2 regions of the Micromonospora echinofusca genome follow, and region 2 is predicted to be linked to the other one. Evidence: riboswitches for the same ligand, from Rfam matches in the RefSeq annotation. Region 2 holds a riboswitch; the other holds the start of a gene.
What was found. Region 2 has a riboswitch for thiamine pyrophosphate ahead of thiE (thiamine phosphate synthase). Riboswitches for the same ligand answer to the same signal wherever they lie in the genome.

Region 1 (7,093 bases), 700 kb from region 2:
GACCAGCCCGTGGCCCTTCTCCCTGACCAGCGAGGCGAACTCCACCATCGCGCCGTTCACGCCGGAGTTGGAGGCGAGCACGAAGACGTCGCGGGGGCCGACCGGCGCCAGCTCGTAGAGGCGGTGCGCCACCGCCGGGTCGCGCTCCAGCAGCGGCCCGAGCACGTCCGCCGGGGCGCCACCGACGAGCACCAGGTCCCGCAGGGCGATCCGATTCGTCGGGACCAGCCCGCCGGCCCGCCCGGCGATCTCCATGGCCAGCGCCTCGGAGTGGCCCGTGCCGAACGCGTGGACCACGCCGTCGGCGCGTACCGCCTCGGCGATCAGGTCGGCGGCCCGCCCCACCGCCTCGCGCTGGCTCTCGGCCACCCGGTTCATCGTGGCGGTCACCACGGTCAGGAACTCGTCGGCGCTCAGCGGCATGTCTCTTGCGTCCATGTCGTACCTCCGTGGGGTGGGGTCCGGCGTCCGCCGGGCGACGTCGCGGGGAGGGTCAGACCGGGTCGTGCACCCGGGCCACGATCGCCTCGGCCAGCGGGGCGGGCGCCTCGTCGGGGATCCAGTGGCTCACCCGGGGCAGCTCGACGAAGCGGTAGTCGGCCCGCACGTGCTGGGCGCACGCCTCGGCGGCCGTCCGGCCGATCGCGATGTCGCGACCGCTCCACACGTACGTGGTCGGCACCGTCACCGGGCCGGTGGCGGCCAGGTCCCGGCGGGACATGGCGCGGTACCAGTTCAGCGCGGCGGTCAGCGCGCCCGGCTCGCGCATCGGGTCCGCGTACGCGGCCACCCGCGCGTCGTCGCCGACCCCGTGCAGCATCCGGCGCAGCCCGGTCGCGCCCAGCACCAGCAGCGCCTTCTCCGCCTTGCCCGGCTTACGGAACAGCGCCATGTACGCCGAGCGCGCCTTCTGCCCCGTGTCCTCGGACAGCGCCCAGGTCATCGCGGCGGGGTGCGGCACCGAGACGGCGGTCAGCGTACGGACCCGGTCGGGGTGGTGCGCCGCGACGGCCCAGGCGACGATGGCGCCCCAGTCGTGCCCCACCAGGTGCGCCGCGTCGACGCCCAACGCGTCGAGCAGGGCCACCGCGTCGGCGACCAGCTCCGGCAGCCGGTAGGCCTCGACGGCCTCGGGGCGCGCACCGGGCGAGTAGCCGCGCTGGTCCGGCGCGTACGTACGCAGGCCGACGGCGTGCAGCGCGGGCACCACGTCGTCGAACTCCCCGCCGTGCTGCGGGAAGCCGTGCAGCAGCAGGACGGGCACGCCGCCCTCCGGTCCGCCGACGCGGACGTCGAACGTGAAACCCCGGGCCTCGATCCGCATGATCGTGAGCCTACCCAGGGTCGCAGCCGCCCGCCGGGGACCTGCGGGCCGCAGCTCACTCGTACTGTTTCCGGGGCACGGGCACCTGTCGCCAGGACTCCACGTCCAGGTAGGGGATCTCGGCGTCGTTGACCGGGTCGCGGGCGATGCGGTCGCTGTAGCGGCCGGTCACCTCGATCCAGGTGTCGTCGGCCAGCCCGTCGGGGGCTTCGCCGGTCAGGCCCAGCTTGACCGGCCGGCCGTCGGCGGCGCAGCAGGAGAGCACCATCCGGGCCAGCAGCGGCCGGCCGTCGGGGCCGGTGGTGACGAAGCCGGTCAGTTGGACCCGGCGGTCGCCGATCGAGGTGCCCCGGTCGAACAGGGCCCGGGAGGCGTAGTCGAGCACGGCGACGCGCACCGGGTCGCCGTCGGGCAGCGGCGGATAGTCGGACGGCTGCTGACGGGTGGCGACGGCGGTGCCGGCCTGCCCGGCCGCGTACGAGCCCAGGGCCGGCGGGGCGACCAGCAGCAGGCCCAGCACGGGCAGGATCAGCAGCCAGCCGACCCGCGGCTCGTGGTGTCCGTGCCCGTCGTCGGGTCCGCCGTCGCGGTCGTGCCCGTGGCCGTCGTACGAGCCGTCGCCGTCGTGTCCGTCGTGGTCGCCCTGGGCGTCGTGGTCGTCGTCGTGGCCGGCGGGCGTACGCCGCAGCAGTGGGCGCAGCTCGTAGAAGAGGGTCATGACCGCGGCGGCCACCAGCAGCAGGCCGGCGGCGACCAGGAAGGGACGCAGCCCCTCCTTGACGTAGCGCAGGTGCAGGTCGGTGAGGCTGGCCCGGATCACCGCGCCCCCGAGCAGCAGCAGGACGACCGCCTGCGCCTGCCGGTTCACAGCAGCACCGCCCCGGTCGCGGCGGCCACCGCGACGGCCACCGCGAAGGTGGCCGGGGCGAACCGCAGCGCGAACCGCCGGCCGAAGACCCCGGCCTGCATCGAGATGAGCTTGAGGTCGACCATCGGCCCCACCACCAGGAAGACCAGTCGGGAGGTGAGCGAGAACTGCGACAGCGAGGCGGCGACGAAGGCGTCGGCCTCGGAGCAGAGGGAGAGCAGCACGGCGAGCGCGGCCAGCGCGAGCACCGACAGCACCGGCTCGTCGGCGAGGGTCTGCAGCCAGCGCTCCGGCACCACGACGTTGATCGTGGCGGCGGCGGCCGCGCCGATGACCAGGAAGCCGCCGGCGTGCGTCACGTCGTGCCGGACCGCTCCCCAGAACGCCCGCCCGCGCGAGCCGTCCGCCAGCTCCGGCCGGCGCGGCAGCCGGATCCAGTCGGCCCGGCCGAGGCGCAGCCACAGCCAGCCCATGGCCATCGCGACGAGCAGGCTCGCGACCGCCCGGCCGAGGACCATCGCCGGGTCGTCGGGGAAGGCCACGGCGGTGGCGGTCAGCACGATCGGGTTGATCGCCGGGGCGGCGAGCAGGAACGCCAGGGCGGCGGCCGGGGTGACCCCGCGCCGGATCAGCGACCCGGCGATCGGCACCGCCCCGCACTCGCAGCCGGGCAGCACCACGCCGGCCGCGCTGGCCACCGGCACCGCGAGCGCGGGACGACGCGGCAGTGCCCGGGCCCAGAACGACCGGGGCACGAAGACCGCGATCACCGCGGAGAGCAGCACCCCGAAGACGAGGAACGGCACGGCCTGCACCATGACCGAGACGAAGACGGTCGTCCAGGTCTGCAACCGGGGCGCCGACAGGGCCCGGGCGAACGGGTCGCGGAAGACGACCAGCAGGATCAGCAGGCCGGCGAGCACCTCCACCGACCCGATCCGCCGCTCCGGGCCGCGCGGCGCCGGCTTCTGCTCGCGTACGCCCGGGGCGGCCACGCCCACCGCGCCCGGGTGCGGCCCCTCCGGCGCGCGGCGCTCAGCCTCGGATGTCACGTACGTGTCCCTCTGCCGGGTTTCCCAGTGGCCGCCCGAGAGTACCGGGCCGGAATCGACGGCGTCGATCGAACGCGCTGGTGAGCTGGGGAAAGATCACTTTGCTGGTTGATCTTCAAAGGTGTTAGCGTCGGCGCGACAACTTCACATCCGACAGGGGAGCGCACAGCGCTGAGAGTGCGGGCACCGCCCGCAGACCCTCGAACCTGATCTGGGTAATGCCAGCGCAGGGAGTTCGGTCGACCTCCAGCCGCGTCGACGTCCGGCACGTTCCGGACGCGGCGTGCGTCTTCTCCTGGTTCTCGTTCGGGACTGGGAGCAATCATGCGAGACAACAACACCGCCACCCGGTGGCGTACGGTCGACGTCGTCGTCGCCGCGGTGATCGCGGTGGCCTTCGGCGTCATCTTCTGGGCCTGGGGCCTGCTGTGGCGGGCCGTCGACCCGGCGTTCGCGTTCTTCCCCGCCGGCCAGGCGATCATGTACGGCGTCTGGCTGATCCCGGCCGTCCTCGGCGGCCTGGTGATCCGCAAGCCCGGCGCGGCGCTCTTCTGCGAGGCGGTGGCGGCGACGGTCTCGGCGCTGCTCGGCTCGGAGTGGGGCGGCATCACCATCGTCCAGGGCCTGATCCAGGGGCTCGGCGCCGAACTGGCCTTCGCCGCGTTCCGGTACCGCTCGTTCCGGCTGCCCACCGCGCTGATCGCGGGTGCGCTGACCGGCCTCGGCGCGGCGCTGTTCGACTTCTTCGTCTGGAACAGCGAGTACGCGCTGGGCAGCTACCGCATCCCGTACGCCCTGCTCACCATCGCCAGCGCCACGATCGTCGCGGGTGCCGGCGGCTGGGCCCTGACCCGCGCCCTGGCCACCACGGGCGCCCTGGACCGCTTCCCCGCCGCCCGCGACCGCACCCTGATCTGACAGGCCCGACGGAAGCGCGTTGATCATGAGGTTGACGGCGATGTGGATCTCCGTGAGCGCCGCCAACCTCATGATCGACGCCACGGGGCGGGACGGGAGGGGGACGGCGTGGGGGCCGTAGTCGTGCGCGGGTTCGGGTGGCGGCACGCCGGGCGACGGGCGTGGGCCGTACGCGGGGTCGACCTGCGCGTCGAGGCCGGCGAGCGGGTGCTGCTGCTCGGCCCCTCCGGGGCCGGCAAGAGCACCCTGCTCGCCGCGCTGGCCGGGCTGCTGCCCGAGGACTCGGGCGAGCAGGAGGGCACCGTCGAGATCGACGGGCTCGACCCCCGCAAGGGCCGCGAACGGGTGGGCATCGTCTTCCAGGACCCGGAAACCCAGCTCGTGATGGCCCGCAGCGGCGACGACGTGGCGTTCGGGCTGGAGAACCGGGGCACCCCCGCCGGGGAGATCTGGCCCCGCGTCGACGAGGCGTTGACGCGGGTCGGCTTCCCGTACCCCCGGGACCGCCCCACCGCCGCCCTCTCCGGCGGCGAGCAGCAGCGGCTCGCCCTGGCCGGCGTACTGGCCCTGCGCCCCGGGTTGCTGCTGCTCGACGAGCCCACCGCCAATCTCGACCCGACCGGCGCCGCGCTGATCCGGGCGGCCGTGGCCGGCGCCCTGGACGCCGACACCACGCTGATCCTGGTCGAGCACCGCGTCGCCGAGACGCTGTCCCTGGTCGACCGGGTCGTCGTGCTCGAACCGGGCGGCGGCGTCCGCGCCGACGGCACGCCCGAGGCCGTCTTCGGTACGCACGGCGACGCGCTCGCCGACGAGGGCGTCTGGGTGCCCGGCCGCCCGGTGCCGCCCCGACACGCGACCGCGCCGCCCGGCGACGTGCTGGTCACCGCCGACCGGCTCGGCCTGCCGCCCCGGCTGGCCGCCGTCGACCTGGCGGTACGCGCCGGCGAGGCACTCGCCGTCGTCGGTCCCAACGGGGCCGGCAAGTCGACCCTCGCCCTGCTGCTCGGCGGCCTGCTCAGGCCCGGGACCGGCCGGGTCGCGGCGACGCCCGCACTGGCCGGCGACGACGCCCGCACTCCCCCGCACCGCTGGCGCGCCCCGGCGCTCGCCCGCCGGATCGGCTCGGTCTTCCAGGACCCGGAGCACCAGTTCGTCACCAACACCGTCTTCGACGAGCTGGCGCTCGGCCCGCGCCGCACCGGCCAGCCCGAGGCGGCGGTACGGTCCACGGTCGACACCCTGCTGGACCGGCTGCGGTTGACGAAGCTCGCGGCTGCCAACCCGTACACCCTCTCGGGCGGGGAGGCGCGGCGGCTGAGCGTGGCGACCGCCCTGGCCACCGCACCCCGCCTGCTCGTCTGCGACGAACCGACCTTCGGCCAGGACCGGCGCACCTGGCTGGAGCTGGTGGACCTCTTCGCCGAACTGCGCGACGCCGGGCACGGCCTGGTCGCGGTCACCCACGACCCGGAGTTCGTGGCCGCCCTGGCAGATCGCCGCCTCACCCTGGAGTGGGTGTGATCAGCTTCGAGCCGGTCGCCGCGCCGGATGCGCCGCTGGCCCGGCGCAACCCGGTGGCCAAGCTCGCCGCGGCGCTGGTCTTCTCGTTCATCCTGATCGCCACCCTCGACCCGGTGGCGCCGGCCATCGCAATCGCCGTCGAACTGGCCCTGCTGCCCCTGTTCGGGGTCCGCCTGCGGGTGTTGGCACGGCGGGCCTGGCCGCTGCTCGTCGGCGCCGTGGGCGTGGTGGTGACGCTGGTACTGTTCGCGGCCGAGCGTTCCGGCCGGGTGCTGGTCGAGGCCGGCCCGGTGGTGGTCACCTCCGGGGTGCTGCTCACCGCGCTCGGCCTGGTGCTGCGCATGTTCGCGGTGGCGCTGCCCGGTGTGATCGTCTTCGCCACCACCGACCCGACCGACCTGGCGGACGCGCTGATCCAGAACGCGAGGGCGCCCGCCCGCTTCGCCATCGGGGCGCTGGCCGCGTTCCGGCTCGTGCCGCTGCTCGGGCAGGAGTGGCAGATGATCTCGATGGCCCGTCGCGCGCGGGGCGTGGAGGCCGGCCGCAACCCGTCGGCGAAGCTGCGGCTGTTCGCCTCGACGGCGTTCGCGCTGCTGGTCGGGGCGATCCGCCGGGGCACCCGGCTGGCCGTGGCGATGGACGCCCGGGGCTTCGACGCCGGGATCCCGCGCACCGTCGCCCGGCGACAGCGCTTCGTCGCCGCCGACGGCCTGCTGATCGTCGGCGCTGCGGTGCTCGCCGGGGCCGCGCTGACCGTCAGCGTGCTGGTCGGCACCTTCCGCCCGTTGATCGGCTGAGCCGCCCCGCCTGAGTGACGGCCGGGCGACCACGGTCTGTTTCAGGAACCGGGACTGGCTGCGCCGGACCTCGACGACGGCGGTGCAGCCCGCCCGCCCGATACCACACAGGTATTTTTATGCCGTACAGGTATCAGCGTTCCGGCGGCAGTGGTTCGTCAGACGCCACCACTTCCGCGACACGTCCCACGGGCGGACGGGCCGGGTGGAGCCGCCGTGACCGGCGACTCCACCCGGCCGGCACCGTCAGCTGCGCCGGAAGGCGTACCGGCGGGCCTGTCCGGCCTTCTGGCCGCGCAGCGTGCCGGCTCGGCCGGCGCCGGAGACCGGCGGACCGGCCTTCGGCGCGGCCGGCCGGGCGCCCGGCAGCGCCGGCACGACCGGCGCGACCGCCACCTCGTCGAGGTTGACGGGCGTCAGGTCCGCGGCGGACGGCGTGGGAACGGTGGTACGGGACTTCTTCGGGTTGCGCCTGGCGGGCATCCGGTGCCTCCTCGGTCGGGCGGGATCGGGACTGCTGCCCCGGGATCGACCACGAGGAACACCACCGCCTCGGCGGCAGGTGCGGAATGCGGACGCCCGGGAGCACGCGGACCCACGGCAAGCAGCG
Region 2 (7,093 bases):
CCGGCGCGCCAGGATCGGATCGTCCGAGGTGTACGGCAGGACCACGAACCCGTCGTCGACGAGCTCCTCGGCGGCGCGCAGCAGCTCCACCCCGTCGGGCAGCAGCGTGCGCTCGTCGCCGATCACCTCCAGCTTCACCCAGTCCGTGCCGAACGCCTCCCGGGCCAGGTGCGCCACCTTGACGGCCTCGCCCGCCGTGTAGCAGCCGGCGGTGTTCGGCAGCAGCCGCACGCCGCAGCGGTCCAGCAGGTCCAGCAGGCCGCCGGCGGTGCCGGGGGCGGTGTCGACCCGGCGCAGCGCCAGGGTGACCAGTTCGGTGCCGGAGGCGCGGATCGCGTCCTCCAGCACCCGCAGGTTGGCCGCGCCGCCGGTGCCGAGGATCAGCCGGGACGTGAAGCTCACGCCACCCAGGTCGAAGCTCACCCCGTCACCCGCCCTGCGCGGCGCTGAGCACCTCGACGCGGTCGCCGTCGCGCAGCACGGTCGCCGGCCAGCCCGTACGCGGCACCACCTCGCCGTTGACCGCGACGGCGAGGCCGCGCTGCTGGTCGGTGACCGCGCGGACGAGGTCCGCCACCGTCGAGCCGCCGGGCAGGTCGCGCCCGGCGCCGTTCACCGTCAGTTCCACGTGTGCTCCTCCTCGGGTACGAAGGGACCGGCCCGCCCGGCCCCTGCGGCGTCCGGCCCGACGGATCCCGTCGGTCTGGCGGCGGACGGCGCGGCGGCGGCACCCGGCCCGGCGGATGCGGACGGTGCGGTGGCACCCCGCGCGGCAGCGGCGGACGGCGCGAACCGGGCCGGGGTGAAGGGGGCGAGCAGCGGGTCCACCGCGCCCGTGACGACCAGGTCGGCGATCAGGTCGGCGGTGACCGGCGTGAGCACGATGCCGTGCCGGTGGTGCCCGGTCGCGGCGAGCACGCCGGGCCGGCCGGGCAGCGGGCCGAGGATCGGGGCGTTGTCGGGGGTGCCGGGACGCAGGCCGGCGAGGGTCTCCACCAGGTCGTACTCGGCCAGCTCGGGCAGCAGGTCGACGGCGGCGCGGAGCAGGCGCAGCACCGCCCCGGCGGAGACGTCGGTGTCGGAGCGCTCCTCGACGGTCGCGCCCACCACCACCTCCCCGTCGACGCGGGGGACGAGATAGACGTGCTCGCCGTCGGCGTACCCCCGGATGACGTGCCGGAAGCCCGGCGCGCCGCCACCGGGCGCGCGGAGCCGGACCAGCTGGCCCTTCACCGGTCGCACCGGCAGTCCCGTCAGGGCCGCCGCGCCGCAGCCGGCCGCGACGACCGTGACCCGGGCGTCCACCTCGGACAGGGCACGCACGGCGGCGGGCACCAGCGCGGCGCCGGCCCGCTCGGCGGCCACGCGCAGCGCCGGCACCAGCCGGCGCGGGTCGACCTGGTGGTCCGTGGCGGCGAACGCACCGCCGCGCACCCGGGGGGCCAGCGCCGGCTCGCGGTCCCGCAGCGCCGACGGGCGCAGCGGCGTCACCGGCAGCCCGATCCCCTGCTGGTACGCCCACAGCCGGCGCGCCTCGGCCAGGTCGTCGGCGGTCAGCCCGACCATCAGCGTGCCCTCGCTCCGGTAGCCGACGTCCACGCCGGTGGCGGCGGTCAGCTCGGCGGCGAACGCCGGCCAGCGGGCGGCGGAGGCGGTCAGCAGTCCGGTCAGCTCGTGCTCGCCGAAGTACGCCTCCGCGACCGGGGCGAGCATCCCGGCGGCCACATGGGACGCGCCGGAGCCCGGGGCGGGATCGTGCACGACGACCCGCAGTCCACGTTGCGCGCAGCGCCAGGCGATCGCCAGCCCGACCGGTCCCGCCCCCAGCACGGCGACGTCCGGCCGGTTCAGCACCCCAGGGCTCCCAGCAGCTCCGCCGTCGCCCGGGCCGGATCGGCCGCCCCGGAGAGCGCCCCCACCACCGCCACCCCGTACGCCCCGGCCGCCAGCAGCGCGGGCACGTCGGCGGCGGTCACCCCGCCGATCGCGACGACCGGCACGTTCACGGCGGCGGCGACGGCGCGCACCCCGGCCGGGCCGATCGGCGCCGGCAGCCCATCCTTGGTGCTGGTGGCGTTGCAGGGGCCAACGCCCAGGTAGCTGGCTCCGGCAGCGACCGCCTCGGCCGCCGTACCCGGCTCGCGGGCGGTGGCGCCGAGCACCGCCGTCGCGCCGAGCACCCGGCGGGCCGCCCCGGCCGGCAGGTCGTCCGCGCCGACGTGCCCACCGGCGGCGCCCACCGCCAGCGCCACGTGCAGCCGGTCGTTCACCAGGCAGGTGGCGTCGTACCGGGCGCAGAGCGCGACGACCCGGCGGGCCAGGTCGTACGCCTCCCGGTCGGTGGCGTCGTCGGTCACCCGGACCTGCACGACCAGTTCCGCGCGGGCCACCGGAAGGGCAGCCCGCAGCACGGCGAGCGGATCCCGCCCGGGGCGGGTGTCGGTGATGAGATGCAGTCGTCCGAGGGACGGCACGGCAACACTCCTCCCTGCGCCGGCATTACCCGGATCAGGTTCGACGGTCGGGGGCTCACAGCCCCCCTCTCAGCCCGGTGTACCGGGCTCCCGTGGGTCACTTGCGGGTGTCACCGTACGACGGATCGCCGGATCCGCCAAGGTCGAGCTGCGGATTTCACACCGACCGCCCCATCCCGACGCCGGGGGCGGCACGTGAGCGCTCCGTCACGCGATGCTGTCCGGATGCCCTGCGCCGCCCGGGTACCCGCCTGGCCTTCCTGCCGGGCCAGGCCCCGGACGAGGCAGGGCGGGCGCGTCCCGTCAGAGAATCGCGCGCAGGGCTTCGAGGTCCTCGTCGGTGGGCTGCCAGGTGCCCGCCTCCGCGTTGGCGCGTACCTGCTCGGGCGTGGTGGCGCCGGCGATCACCGAGGTCACCGCCGGCTGGGCTGCCAGCCCGCCGATGGCCACCTGGAGCATCGACAGCCCCCGCTCGGCGGCGTACGCCTCGATCGCCTCGATGGTGTCCCAGTCGGCGGCGGCGAGGCGTTGCGCGTACCGGCCGCCACCGGCGAGGCGGCTGCCGGCCGGCGGGGCCTCGTTGCGCTTGTACTTGCCGGTGAGCAGCCCGTTGGCCAGCGGGAAGAACGGCAGCAGCCCGAGGCCGAACCGCTCGCACGCCGGCACCACCTCGGCCTCGACGCCACGCTCCAGCAGGCTGTAGTGGTTCTGCGCGCTGATGAACCGGGACCGGCCGTTCGACGAGGCCACCCAGTCTGCGTCGGCGATCTGCCAGCCGGCGAAGTTGGAGTTGCCCAGGTAGCGGACCTTGCCGGCGCGCACGAGGTCGTCGAGCGCGGCGAGCGTCTCGTCGATCGGGGTGCCGGGGTCGGGCTCGTGCATCTGGTACAGGTCGATGTGGTCGGTGCCGAGCCGGCGCAGCGACGCCTCCACCGCCCGGGCGATGTAGCGACGCGCGCCCCGGGCGCCGAAGTCGGGGCCGTTCATGCCCTCCATGTCCATGCCGAACTTGGTGGCCACCACCACGTCGTCGCGCCGGCCCTTGAGCGCCTGGCCCAGCAGTTCCTCGGAGCCGCCCTGCGGTTCGCCGTAGATGTCGGCGCTGTCGAAGAAGTTGATCCCGGCGTCGAGCGCGGCGTCGACCACCGCCCGGGTGCCGTCGAGGTCGAGCTTGCGGCCGAAGTTGTTGCAGCCGACGCCGACCACGGACACCACGAGCCCGGAGTCGCCCAACCGGCGGTAGGTCATCTCTGTCACGAGATCCACCCTATGCCGGCCACGAGCCGCACGCCGAGGAGCTGGAAACCGACCCGCCCTGGTCAGCCGCGCACGACGGCGACGGAAAGGGCGACGACCCGCCGACCGCGCAGAGGCGGTCGGCCAGGTCGGCGGGGATCACGCCACGTCCCAGACCGGCTCCGGGGTCTCCACCACCTCGTTGTCGCCCCGGAACAGCACGAACCGGTCGAAGGTACGGGTGAACCAGCGGTCGTGGGTCACCGCCACGACGGTCCCCTCGAATGCGGTCAGCCCGGCCTCCAGCGCCTCCGCCGAGGCCAGGTCGAGGTTGTCGGTGGGCTCGTCGAGCAGCAGCAGCGTCGCGCCGGACAGTTCCAGCAGCAGCACCAGGAAGCGGGCCTGCTGCCCGCCCGAGAGGGTGCCGAAGCGCTGGTCGCCCTGCCCGGCCAGCTCGTAGCGGCTCAGCGCCGCCATCGCGGCGTGCCGGTCCATGCCGGCCCGGTGCTCGTCGCCGCGCCAGAGGATCTCGACGAGGGTCTTCGCCGTCAACTCCGGCCGGTCGCGGGTCTGCGAGAAGTGACCCGGGCGTACCCGCGCGCCGAGCCGGGCCACCCCGTCGTGGGCCACCGGGGCGAGCGCGGCGGCGCCGTCGACGGGGCCGTTGGCGGGGTCGGGGTCGCTGCCGCCGCGGGCCAGCAGCCGCAGGAAGTGCGACTTGCCCGTGCCGTTGGCGCCGAGCACCGCGACCCGGTCGCCGTACCAGATCTCCAGGTCGAACGGGAAGGTCAGGCCGTCGAGCTCGAGCTGCTCGCAGATGACCGCGCGCTTGCCGGTCCGCCCGCCGGTCAGCTTCATCCGGATGTCCTGGTCCTTCGGCGGTACGGGCGGCGGCCCGGCCTCCTCGAACTTGCGCAGCCGGGTCTGCGCGGCCTGGTAGCGCGACGCCATCCCGTCGTTGTACGCGGCCTTCTGCTTGTACATCAGCATCAGCTCGCGCAGCTTCTGGTGTTCCTCGTCCCACCGCTTGCGCAGCTCGTCGAGGCGGGCGTGCCGGGCCACCCGCGCGGAGTGCCAGCTGGCGAAGCCGCCCGGGTGCACCCACGCGCTGCCGCCCTCCACAGCGACCACCCGGTCGGCGGTCTGGGCGAGCAGTTCCCGGTCGTGCGAGACGTAGAGCACCGACTTGCCGGACTCGCGCAGCCGCGCCTCCAGCCAGCGCTTGCCCGGCACGTCGAGGAAGTTGTCCGGCTCGTCGAGGAGCAGCACCTCGTCGGGGCCGCGCAGCAGCAGTTCGAGGGCGAAGCGCTTCTGCTGGCCGCCGGAGAGCGTCCGGACCCCCCGTTCCCGGGCGCTGTCCCAGGGCAGGCCGAGCACGATGGTGGCGACCGTGTCGAAGAGCACCTCGGCGTCGTACCCGCCGGTCTCGCCCCAGGCCGCGAGTGCGTCCGCGTACGCCAGTTGGGCCTTGCCGGCGGCGGTGCTGTACTTGCCGCGGACCTCGGCCGCGCGCATGGCCGCCTCGGTCTCGGCCAGGCGGCGGCCGGCGTCGCGTAGCGCCGGCGGGGCCAGCGACAGCGCCAGGTCGGCCAGCGTGGACTCGTCGCCGATCATCCCGATGAACTGGCGCATGACGCCCAGCCCGCCGGCCCGCGCGATCGCGCCGGTCTGCACCGGCAGGTCGCCGGCGACCATCCGCAGCAGCGTCGTCTTGCCTGCGCCGTTGGGCCCGACCAGGGCGACCTTGGCACCCTCCCCGACGCGGAAGGACACGTCGGAGAAGAGTTCCCGGCCGTCGGGAAGGATGTGCCCGACCGCTGCCACGTCCACGTATCCCACGTCGGCATCCTGCCCGAGCAGGGGCCGGGCGGCCCAACCATTTACCGGGTGACCCGCAGCACCCGGTAGCCCTTCTGGCTGGCGTGCCGCCCCACCTGCCAGCCCTGCTCGACCAGCCAGCGCTGCAACGAGTCACCGCCGAGGTAGCGGGCCACCACCAGCCAGGCGACGCCGTCCGGGGCGAGCCGGGGCAGCCAGCGCAGCAGGATCCCGTGCAGTTCGTCCTTGCCGACGTGGATCGGCGGGTTGGACCAGATCTCGGCCAAGGTCAGGTCGGCCGGTACGTCGTCCGGCGCGGCGACGCGCACCCGGTCGGCCGCGCCGACCCGCGCCGCGTTGGCCGCGGTGAGTTCGCGGGCCCGTTCGTTGACGTCGACGGCCCACACCGTCGCCGACGGCGCGGAGCTGGCGAGCACGCAGGTGATCGGGCCGAAGCCGCAGCCGAGGTCGAGCAGGGCGCCGGTGGTCTCGGCGGACGGCAGTTCGGCCTTGCGCAGCAGCACGGCCGTGCCGGGGTCGAGGCGGGCGGCGGAGAAGACGCCGGCGGAGGAGGCCAGGGTGTAGTCGCGGCCGGCGACGGAGAACTCGACCTCGCGCGGATTGGCGGCGGTCGTGGGTTCAGCGGTGAAGTAGTGTTCGCCGGTCACGCCGGCAATTCTCGCACCGTCGCCCGGCCCGGCGGCGCGGGCCCGGGTCCACGCCGGGAAGGCGCGGCCACGGCGGCACGGTGCGAGACGACCCCGCACGCAATTTCCCCATTATTTACACCTAAAGGGACAATGCCTCCTACTCTGGGCGGCATGGTGTATCGGTACGAGTCCGATGAGGACGCATTCATGGAGTACCCGGAGCCCGGGTCCGACCGGTCGGTGCTCGGTGCCGGTCCGCCTCCCCCGGCCGGGCCCTCCCCCTCCCGCTTCCCGACGCCGTCGCTGCCCCGCGCCAACCGGCTCGTGCTGCCCTCCGCCCAGGAGCCGGTCCGCGCCGCCGCGCAGGTGTCGCCGCCGCTGACCGCCCACGCGCGGGCGCAGGCGCCGGTCGAGCCGCCCCCGCCGGCCCCGCCGCTCGCACCGGCCGGGCCTGCCGAGCCGCCCACGTCGGCGGGTCGGCAGCGGGGCGGCGGCGGCCGGCTGTGGCAGGTCGTGGTCGGCGGCGCGGCCGTCCTCGCGCTGCTCGCGCTCTGCGGCCTCGGCGCCGCCGCCCTGCTGGCCGAGCGCGACAAGAACCCGCAGGCCACGCCCACGGTCCAGCCGGAGGCGGCCGAGTCCGCCGGGGTCGAGCCGCAGGCCCTCGACTCCCGGGACACCGACCAGGCGCCGCTGACCGCCAAGGAGCTCTTTCCCGGCAGGCAGCTCGTCGTCACCGACGGCGAGCCCGCCTACCGGGTGTTGAAGACGCAGTCCAGCGCCAGCTGCGCCGTGGCGGCCACCGGTGAGGTCGCCGACCTGCTGGTCCGCCTCGGCTGCACCCAGGTGGTCCGGGCCACGCTGCGGACGTCCGACGGCGACCACCTCGTCACCACCGGGTTGTTCAACCTGACCGAC

Region 1: it holds a riboswitch for thiamine pyrophosphate, as region 2 does, so the genes downstream of both, GA0070610_RS04825 (ECF transporter S component) here and thiE (thiamine phosphate synthase) in region 2, are expected to answer to the same signal.

What each region holds. Positions count from the first base shown of each region.
Region 1 covers NZ_LT607733.1:1,029,107-1,036,199, reverse strand. The annotation lists gene GA0070610_RS04845 (sugar isomerase domain-containing protein) at 1-423, opposite strand, end outside; gene GA0070610_RS04840 (alpha/beta fold hydrolase) at 494-1,324, opposite strand; gene GA0070610_RS04835 (TIGR03943 family putative permease subunit) at 1,380-2,192, opposite strand; gene GA0070610_RS04830 (permease) at 2,189-3,187, opposite strand; TPP riboswitch at 3,390-3,495, shown strand; gene GA0070610_RS04825 (ECF transporter S component) at 3,569-4,162, shown strand; gene GA0070610_RS04820 (ABC transporter ATP-binding protein) at 4,271-5,686, shown strand; gene GA0070610_RS04815 (energy-coupling factor transporter transmembrane component T family protein) at 5,683-6,483, shown strand; gene GA0070610_RS04810 (hypothetical protein) at 6,730-6,966, opposite strand.
Region 2 covers NZ_LT607733.1:325,261-332,353, reverse strand. The annotation lists gene GA0070610_RS01665 (thiazole synthase) at 1-423, opposite strand, end outside; gene thiS (sulfur carrier protein ThiS) at 428-628, opposite strand; gene thiO (glycine oxidase ThiO) at 619-1,854, opposite strand; gene thiE (thiamine phosphate synthase) at 1,848-2,474, opposite strand; TPP riboswitch at 2,469-2,577, opposite strand; gene GA0070610_RS01645 (aldo/keto reductase) at 2,778-3,740, opposite strand; gene GA0070610_RS01640 (ABC-F family ATP-binding cassette domain-containing protein) at 3,870-5,549, opposite strand; gene GA0070610_RS01635 (class I SAM-dependent methyltransferase) at 5,591-6,196, opposite strand; gene GA0070610_RS01630 (hypothetical protein) at 6,386-7,093, shown strand, end outside.